Regions from separate parts of the Halomonas sp. AOP27-A1-41 genome, predicted to be linked through region 1. Evidence: predicted binding sites of a transcription regulator. Region 1 holds the regulator's gene; each other region holds the start of a gene.
What was found. Region 1 encodes LexA, which represses DNA repair genes until DNA is damaged. Its sites were predicted from a motif close to TACTGTNTANNTANACAGTA; they were not measured.
Positions count from the first base shown of each region.

Region 1 (3,282 bases):
TTTCAGCATTGGATAATTCAGGCCCTTCCAGGTCGAGCATGACCGGGCCAATAGGTTGAGTCATTAGCAGGGATCCAACAAAAGGGCCGATGATTTTAGACGATCAACGCACAGAGTCAAAAAAGCCTCTGCGTAAAGCCATTACAGATGGCTGCCATGTAGCCAAACAGGCGTTCCAGGCACGGCGCGCTCAAAGATATAAAGCAGGTCCTCGTTGCGCATACGAACACAGCCATGTGAAGCAGGTTTGCCCATCGGTTGATCGGGCGGCGTTCCGTGTACATAAATATAGCGGCGCTGAGAGTCAACCGTGCCTGCACGGTTAAATCCTCGCTCTAACCCACACAGCCATAAAATACGCGTCAAAATCCAGTCACGTGTCGGATGAGCGTCGGCCAAGTCACTTGAGAAAATTTCACCGGTAAAACGCCTGCCTCTAAATACCGCATTGACCGGCTGTTCATGGCCAATTGCCGCGCGAACATAGTGCCAGCCATGCGGCGTTTGGCCACTTCCTTCTTGCTGGCCAACGCCAGCGCCTCCAGTAGAGATAGCGCACTCAAAGTCTGGTGTTTGACCCTGCCACCAGCGCAGGATTTGTGCGCCGGTATCAATTTCGATCCAGCCGTCTTTTTTAGGTGGCAACTCAGCTAACAGGGGCGTTCGCATGCTGCGCTCCTTCAACCTCTTGCGGCAGTGGAGCATTCATGGCGGCAACGACCACAGGGCGCAAGCGTCGCACTAAATCACGCACAGTCACCTGCTCCTGATAATCCTTGGAGGCGATATCACGTAGCGCATCCAGCCCCGACAAGGTGAAAATGACCGTACCCAACATAAAGTGCAGCCGCCAAAAACGCTCGGCATCGGGTAAATCAGGGGTCGCCTTACGCACAAGCCCGGTAAAGCGGGTAAACACATCCCCATATTGCTCTTGAATATGGCGCCGTAAATGCCCCTGCGCTTGGCTATAGGCTAATCCCAATAAGCGCATGAAGACTTTCAAACTATCCCGTTCAGCAGGCACTGCCAGCACCGTGGTGGCCATTGTTTCAAGTAGCTCTTCCAGGGGGATGGCACGATCGGCGTAGTGGGCTTCAAGCTCATCGAGCGCACCATGAAAACGCTGAGTAAACGGGTCTAGATAGCGCGAGAATACGGCTTGGATAAGAGCTTTCTTGGAACCAAAATGATAATTAACAGCCGCCAGGTTTACTCGCGCTTTACTGGTAATGTTACGCAGTGACGTTTCAGCAAAGCCACGCTCTGCAAACAGCACCTCAGCGGTATCCAGAATGCGTGACACCGTGTCAGATTGTGCCATTATGGCCTCCGGAGAAACGAGTGTTTAAAACATGCCAGAATAGTAAGTCATATCTTAATCAGGCTCAATCACCCTTATTCACCGATTTTTTTAATTGGCTACCCTGCACATTAGCGTTAATTCAAACGTCTTACCGCTCACAGACAGTGTTTTAACAAGCTGCTTTTTTAACCATGTACTGGATAGAGCAACATACTGTATACTTAAACACATACTGATCAAGCAGACAGATACCGACTGTCTTTTATTGTTTATGGAGTTTGGTATGTCGCGGCCACTCACAGCACGTCAGCAACATGTTTTTGATTTTATAGTAAAAACCATGGGTGAATTCGGCTACCCTCCCACCCGCGCCGAAATTGCCAAGGCCTTGGGCTTTAAATCCCCCAATGCCGCTGAAGAGCATTTACGTGCTCTTGAGCGTAAAGGCGTTATCCGGATTATTCGCAATACGTCGCGGGGGATTCGCCTCCCCAACCAGGAAGTTCAGGACGTTAGCGAATTACCCGCCACCGTTGCAGCCAACAGCAATGATCTTCCGCCGATGGGCTTGCCAGTCATCGGTGAAGTGGCCGCTGGCAGCCCGATCCTTGCAGCGGAGCATATCGACCGTTACTGCCCGCTACACGCAGAATATTTCACCCCTAAAGCCGACTACCTCCTGCGGGTACGCGGTTTATCCATGAAGGATGTGGGCATCCTGGAAGGCGATTTACTGGCGGTGCACCGCACTGATCGTGTACGTGACGGGCAAATCGTCGTTGCGCGGCTGGAAGATGAAGTCACTGTAAAACGCTTTCAACGCCAAGGGTATCAGGTCATGCTGATTGCGGAAAACGCTGATTTTGCACCGATTGAAATCGACCTGCGAACCCAATCCCTGGATATTGAAGGCGTAGGTGTAGGCGTCATCCGTGGCGGTAATGGCCAAGCGCTAGGCTAATAAGCCGTTTGCGTGGAATTGGATTTGAAAAGCATCAAGGGGGTGGCCATTTTCATGACCACCCCCTTGTTTTGTTACTGGTTCAGCTTAAACAGTTTTTAAAACGCTTAGCTAAAGACAACGGTCTTATTGCCGTGGATCAAAACGCGGTCCTCCAGATGCCAGCGCAGGCCTCGCGCCAATACGGCTTTTTCTACATCGCGCCCAAAGCGAACCAGGTCGGTTGGCGTATGGCAATGACTCACACGATGAATATCCTGCTCAATAATCGGCCCGGCATCCAATTCCTCCGTCACGTAGTGGCACGTCGCGCCAATTAGCTTTACGCCGCGCTCATAAGCCTGATGGTAAGGCTTGGCGCCAGCAAATGAAGGCAAGAAGCTGTGGTGAATATTAATTACCTGCCCAGCATAGCGCTCACACAACGACGGGGGCAGAATCTGCATATAGCGCGCCAATACAATACAGTCCGCTCGCGCGTTATCAATAAGTTCCTGCACCTGAGTAAACGACTCTTCCTTATTATTCGGGTCCACCGGCACATGGTGATAAGGAATACCGTACCACTCAGCGATTGAGCGCATGTCTTCGTGATTAGAAATCACACCGGCGATATCACAATCCAGCTCACCTGCCTGCCAACGGTAAAGTAAATCCACCAGGCAGTGAGACTCACGGGAGACCATGAGGATGACGCGCCGACGCTTTTGAGTATCCATTAGCGCCCACTGCATGGAAAACTCTTGAGCAATTGGCTCAAAGGCGCTGCGTAATGTTTCAACGGACATGCCAAGCGAATCGGCCAATATCTCATAACGCATAAAAAAGCGGCCCGTTTGCAAGTCAGAATGCTGACTGGCCTCGGTGATAGAGCCGCCTTGTTGAGCAATAAATCCAGACACACGGGCAACAATACCCACCTGATCGGGGCAGGAAACGACTAAACGGTAATAATGAGACATGTGAAGTACTCTTGACGACCTACGAAATACAAATGACAAACCACTATTGGCAT
Region 1 covers NZ_JBQSXT010000022.1:22,794-26,075, reverse strand. Annotated here, with positions in the region: gene nagZ (beta-N-acetylhexosaminidase) at 1-64, opposite strand, end outside; gene ACT3TC_RS13755 (L,D-transpeptidase family protein) at 142-669, opposite strand; gene ACT3TC_RS13750 (TetR/AcrR family transcriptional regulator) at 647-1,324, opposite strand; gene lexA (transcriptional repressor LexA) at 1,590-2,267, shown strand; gene purU (formyltetrahydrofolate deformylase) at 2,375-3,229, opposite strand.

Region 2 (3,282 bases), on a different contig from region 1:
GCGGCTCTGCTGTACTTGCTATACTTGTCTACTTAATCAGCTTCGATACCGAAAGCGTTTAGGCCCGCGCGGAATACGTCGGTGTTGTCGATCCAGTAGTGGCTGTCTTCGTCTACTTCATAGCGGGAAAGACCGTCTTCTGCCTGAGCGATGTCGAAGAAGAACTCAGCGCCCGCGCCGTGGGCATACAGCGGTACCAGCTCACGCGTGTGGGTATCGGAATGCCAACGTACCAAGGGTAGCGCGCCAGCCCCCTGATTAACGATCGGGCTATAGGCATTTACATCAGAGTCAGGGCCTTGAAGCAAACCGTTACCGTGATCAGTCGTTACAATGATCAAGGTATCGTCCCAGGAACTGTTGTTTTCTACCCACTCAACGGCCGCTTCCACAGCTTCGTTGAAGTCGATTTGCTCTTCGATAATACGCGGCAGGTTGTTAGCGTGAGCAGCCCAATCCACAGCGCCACCCTCAACCATCAGGAAAAAGCCATTTTCGTTGCCGTTTTCACTGGCGTTGAGCACGTTCAAAGCGCCGCTCGTCAGTGTGGCAAGGCTTGGTGACGTATCCAGTAGATTACCGCCGGTTACGCCGGGGCGGCTGTATTGCAGCGTCTGAATGTTCTGCACCAGGCCCAGTACTTTGTCCTTGGGAAGATCCAACTCACCCGCAGCCAGAGCTTCAAAATCGTCCTTGCTTTCGATAAAGGCGTAATCCGTTTCGCCGCCTACCAAGCGCTGGTAGGTCTCTTCGCCACCGATAAAGCGGAAATCGCTCTCACCGGGGTTATCGACATGCTCGCCGGCTGCATCGTAATAGGGGTGCCCGGTACCGATGGCGACAGTGGCAAGGCCAGAATCGACAATTTCGCGGCCAATGGCTCTATAGTCGTTGCGGCTTACGTTATGGGCCATGAAACCGGCAGGCGTCGCGTGGGAGACCTGCACCGATGAGACAACACCCAGAGCGCGGCCGCTATCAACAGTGTATTCGCCAATATGCTTAAGCGGCTCATCATCGTTGGACCAGTTGATGGCGCTGTTATAGGACTTATGGCCTGAAGCCAGCGCCGTTGCCGCTGCAGCGCTGTCGGTGTAATCAGCCCGAGCGTAGTCGTAACCGGCAAAGTAGCCCTTGTAGTTACCCAGGCTACCTTCGTAAACGGTATCTACCGCCTCGTCGTTCCAGAGCTCGGCTGGTTCAAATGTAACCGTACCGTCATCACTCTTGGTGGGTGTGGTAGAGGTGTTTAACGGATGCGTTGCCATGAAAAGCTGTGTGTCAAACTCATCATAAACTTCATGGCCCAGCGCGCCGTGACGGAAGTAGCTTGCCGCACGGAACGTCTCGATACCGGTACCGTCGGTGATCATCAAAATAACGTTCTTAGCTGTGTTTTCCTGCGCTAATACCGGCGTAACCATGACCGATGCCAGTGCCAACGTGAGTGCATTGCGCGTAAAGTTCTTCATTTTCATCCCTAAAATAAATTTAGCTAATTCGATATCCAACAAATCGTAGCGCCTAAAAATGTCATTTTCATGAACATCAATGAAGGTAAGTCAATTATTTCTAATAAACATGAATCGCAATCAGCAGCCGATCCGTAAAACTGTTCATTGTGGGTTTTGCCTGAGTAACGCTTGCACGCTTGGTCACAACACATATACTGTATATATATACACCAATCTAGAAAAAGGCAGGCGTATGGCGTCTCTCGGCAAATCACCAATACGGACCACCGTGCACAAAGGCCGCGGGGCAACCTATGACCCGCACAACCGCTTTGCCCCAACCCATAGCGTGGCAGAAGACGACGGATGGTGGCGCGAAGAGACTTCCCCCACACGGGCAACTGAAGTACGCGAAGAAACCAGTAAGAGTGCGCTTTCCTGGAACCGGTCGCCAGACTTGCCTTTTGATCGCTCATTGAACCCTTACCGAGGTTGCGAACATGGCTGTGTTTACTGCTATGCCCGCCCTTCTCATGCCTATTGGGATCTGTCGCCGGGACTTGATTTTGAAACCAGGCTGATTGCCAAAAATGGCCTGGTTGAGCGATTAAGTGAGGAGTTTTGCAAGCCTGGATACGTCTGCCGACCAATCAATCTCTCTGGTAATACCGATTGTTACCAGCCACTAGAAGCCAAGCGCCAATTAACGCGTCAGTTGCTTGAGCTATTATTGGCTTGCCGCCATCCAGTCACTATTGTGACCAAAAGCACGTTAGTGTTACGGGATATGGATCTGCTGGCTGAGATGGCCGAACACCGCCTGGTGCGCGTATTTATTAGCCTGACCAGCCTGGACGCCAATATGAAACGCACGCTGGAACCTCGTGCGGCCTCTCCTCAAGCGCGTTTAAAAGTTATCCGTGAGCTGAATACTGCTGGCATTCCCGTCGGGACGCTTGTGTCTCCGGTCATCCCCGGATTAACAGATCATGAAATGGAGCGGATTCTTGAGGCCGCCAGCCGTGCTGGCGCACGAACGGCGTCCTGGATGCTGCTGCGCTTGCCCCATGAAGTCGCTCCACTCTTTGAAGCCTGGCTGGAAGCCCATTACCCAGAGCGTGCGGCCAAGGTAATGAGCCTGATTCGCCAATGCCGGGGCGGCAAGGCCTACGATGCTCAGTTCGGTAAGCGCTTTCGCGGCGAAGGTATTTTTGCCGATATGATTGCACAACGCTTTAATCGCGCCAGCCGCCAGTGGAACTTTCAATCTCGTTCCGAGCAAGGGCTGAATACCCGAGACTTTCGCCCGCCCAACGCTCAGGGTGAGCTTTTTTATTAAAGCCCATGAAAAAGGCATTTGCCTGACATACTCTCAGCTTACTGAAAGTGCCAAACAAATGCCTGAGTGATTACTACTTCTGTTTTTCGCTATTCGTCATAGCTCTGCTTAAAATCTAATGGACGACCTTTCTAAACACCCTCCCATGGTTCATCAATGCAGCTTTTCTCCATCAACAGTGATGTGATGCGTACTGCGGGCTTTGGGATGAATAAAGTAGTGACCTTCGGGCGCGGTATGGGGCTTGATATGGTGTAGTTTAAGGTTTTTTGGCGCAGCGCTTTTATTATGCACTCCATAAATAATAAACGGAATCGATAGCACTACAAGGAAACAGCCGATCAGCAAACCGGTATACACTTCGTTAGACTCTTTTCCTGGCAACCCCGTGGGAGGGAAGAAGGAGACGACAAAAGCAACTAAAGAAGTAAGTAACCCCACTACTGCAACGGCAATTTTTATTTTGTTACCGCCAGGGATATTGAAGGT
Region 2 covers NZ_JBQSXT010000023.1:57,349-60,630, reverse strand. Annotated here, with positions in the region: gene ACT3TC_RS14205 (alkaline phosphatase) at 33-1,472, opposite strand; gene ACT3TC_RS14200 (PA0069 family radical SAM protein) at 1,708-2,793, shown strand; gene gadC (glutamate:gamma-aminobutyrate antiporter) at 2,947-3,282, opposite strand, start outside.
Region 2: a site for LexA is predicted at 1,668-1,687, ahead of ACT3TC_RS14200 (PA0069 family radical SAM protein). Genes of this name have one in related genera too.

Region 3 (3,282 bases), on a different contig from region 1:
TGAGCCAGTGTTTGGTCAGAGAGCGTGACCCCGCCTAGCATGCGCGCAAGCTCGCTGATGCGGCCTCGCTCGTCCAGCAAGGCCATATAGGTACGCGTAGTATCCCGCTTGGCACGCTTTTCAATATGCAGGTGCTGATGCGCCTGCGCGGCCACCTGGGGCAGGTGCGTTACGGTCATTACCTGGCCGTTCTCACCTAGCTTGCGCAGTAACTGGCCGACAATTTCCGCCGTGGCGCCTGAAATACCCACATCCACCTCGTCAAACACCAGGCTTGGAATCGTCGAGTGCGAGGCGGCCACCACCTGAATCGCCAGGCTGATACGCGAAAGCTCACCCCCAGAGGCGACTTTGGCGAGCGGGCGAGCAGGCTGGCCTGGGTTGGCGCTGATCAAAAACTGCACGCTATCCAACCCTTCAGGCGTAGGCGTTTCACGCGAAGCAACGGCCACTTCAAAGCGGGCCTTACCCATGGCCAAAAAGGCCAGCTGCTGCTGAACTTCTTTACCCAGCCGCAGGGCAGCTTTTTGACGGGTATCGCTGATTTTCTTGGCTTCGCTGCGGTAGCGCTCACGATACTCGGCGACCTGTCCACTCAGCGCTTCAAGGTCCTCATCGCTGGCTTCCAACTGAGCCACTTCACGTTGAAGGGTGCTATGCAGGGCGTAAATTTCTTCAGGCGCGACGTGATGCTTGCGCGCAATGCGGTGTATATCCGTCAAACGCTCTTCCACCCACATCAGGCGCTCTGGGTCGAGCTCGGTGCTGCTGGCAAAGCGCTGCAACTCGCTTGAGGCCTCTTCCACCTGAATGCGCGCATCGCTGAGCATGGCGAGCGTATTGGCAAGCGTGCCCTTATCGCTGCCCGGCAGGGCGCTTAAGTGTGCATAAGCTTGATTAAGAAGCGACAGCGCGCCGCCGTCATCGCTGGCGCAGCAGTCGGCAGCCAACTGGGTTTCACGCAGGGTCTCTTCGGCATGCGCAAGGGTCAGTTGCTCCTCTTCAAGCGTCTGTAGTTCGCCTTCGCCCAGGCCCAGCTGGTCCAGCTCTTCAACCTGGTAGCGCAGCAGTTGGCGCTTGGCTTCTACTTCACTGCCTTCTTCACTGAGCTTTTTAAGCCGTCGTCGCGCATTGCGCCATTCGTGGAAGGTTTCTGCCAGTTGCTGGCGAGCCTCCCGTAGCCCGGCATAGTCATCCAGCAGGGCCTGGTGCACCTCTTCACGCATTAACGCTTGATGGGCATGCTGGCCATGAATTTGAATGAGCTGCTCGCCAAGCGATTTTAAGTCCGAAATGGTCGCTGGCTGACCGTTAATCCACGCTTTTGAACGTCCACTGGCGGTCACTACACGGCGCAGTAGGCATTCGTCGGTGGGGAGCTCGCGGGCCGTTAGCCACTCGACGGCGGCGGGCAGGTGCTGAATGTCGAAACGCGCCGATAGGTCGGTGCGCTCGCAGCCGTGGCGCACGCTGCCAGCATCGGCGCGCTCACCAAGGCACAGGCCCAGTGCGCCTAGAAGAATGGATTTGCCTGCACCTGTTTCCCCCGTGATGGCCGTCATGCCGTGGGTCAGGTCAAGCTCAAGGCGGTCGACAATGGCGTAATCTTGAATCGCTAGCTGAGTAAGCATGATGCCTCCTGAGGCGGTGCGACACAGAAGCTGGATACTTATCCAATAAATGTTGTTTTATACAGTAGTCGATAACTGACTTCAATGCTCCTCTTGAGATGGCTTTTATGGCCCCCATATAGCCTCTATACGTGTTTAAGGCTGTTTTAAAACTGATTTATTGATTATTTTTTATGAGCAGTGTTGGGCAGAAAAAGCCCGAACCCTTTTGAGGAGCATGGCATGGCAAAAGAACCGCAAACTCCATTAGATGACGAACTCGCTCGCCAACAGCGTGAGGCCGATATGGACCAAGAGTCTGAAGAGCGCTTGATTGATGGGGAGCTGGAAGGCCTGATTAACGACGAGGCGCCGCTTGAAGGCAGCTTCGCCGACCCGGAGGCCGATGTACTCGCCGCTCAGGTAAATGAGCTGGAGCAAAACCTGGCAGAAGCCAAGGACCAAGCGTTGCGCGCCGCCGCTGAAGCGCAGAATGTTCGCCGCCGTGCCGAACAGGAAGCAGACAAGGCGCGCAAGTTTGCCTTGGAAAAATTTGTCAAAGAGCTGCTGCCGGTGGTGGATAGCCTGGAAAAAGCGCTTGAATCCATGCAGGACGACGCCTCTGAGGCGCATCGCGAGGGCGTTTCCATGACGCTCAACATGCAGCTAGGGGTGCTCAATAAATTTGGTGTTGAAAGCGTTGAGCCCCAGGGCGAGCCCTTTGACCCCCAGGTGCACGAAGCCATGGCGATGGTGCCGAACCCCGAACTTGAGCCCAACACCGTAATGGAAGTGATGCAGAAAGGTTACTTGCTCAATGGTCGTTTGGTTCGCCCGGCGATGGTCGTGGTCAGTCAGAAGGCAAATTAAGCCGATTTAGTGACGTAAAGCGTAAAAAAGCCCTTGAAAAGTCACTGGCGGCCCCCAGATAAAGGTCAACCCCGCGGGGAAATCCCGCACACGTTTTAAGTATTGAGACAACTGAATTCGAGGTTTTTGCTATGGGACGCATTATTGGTATTGACCTGGGTACTACCAACTCTTGTGTGGCAGTACTTGATGGCGACAGTGCTAAAGTTATCGAGAATGCTGAAGGTGGCCGTACCACGCCTTCGATCATCGCTTACACCGATGACGGCGAAACTCTGGTAGGCCAGGCCGCCAAGCGCCAAGCCGTTACCAACCCGGAAAACACGCTTTACGCCATCAAGCGTCTGATCGGCCGTCGCTTTAAAGACGACGTTGTTCAGAAAGACATCAAGATGGTGCCCTACAAAATCGCTGAAGCTGACAATGGCGATGCATGGGTAGAAGTGAAAGGTAAAAAAATGGCGCCGCCGCAAGTAAGTGCGGAAGTGCTGAAGAAAATGAAGAAAACCGCCGAAGATTACCTCGGCGAAGCGGTAACGGAAGCAGTTATCACCGTACCGGCTTACTTCAACGACAGCCAGCGTCAGGCCACTAAAGATGCAGGCCGCATCGCGGGTCTGGACGTTAAGCGTATTATCAACGAGCCGACCGCAGCCGCACTCGCCTACGGTATGGACAAGTCACGCGGTGATAAAACCATCGCCGTTTATGACTTGGGTGGCGGTACGTTCGATATCTCGATCATCGAAATTGCCGACGTTGAAGGCGAAACCCAGTTTGAAGTACTCGCCACCAATGGCGA
Region 3 covers NZ_JBQSXT010000020.1:52,279-55,560, reverse strand. Annotated here, with positions in the region: gene recN (DNA repair protein RecN) at 1-1,631, opposite strand, end outside; gene grpE (nucleotide exchange factor GrpE) at 1,854-2,480, shown strand; gene dnaK (molecular chaperone DnaK) at 2,612-3,282, shown strand, end outside.
Region 3: a site for LexA is predicted at 1,679-1,698, ahead of recN (DNA repair protein RecN). Genes of this name have one in related genera too.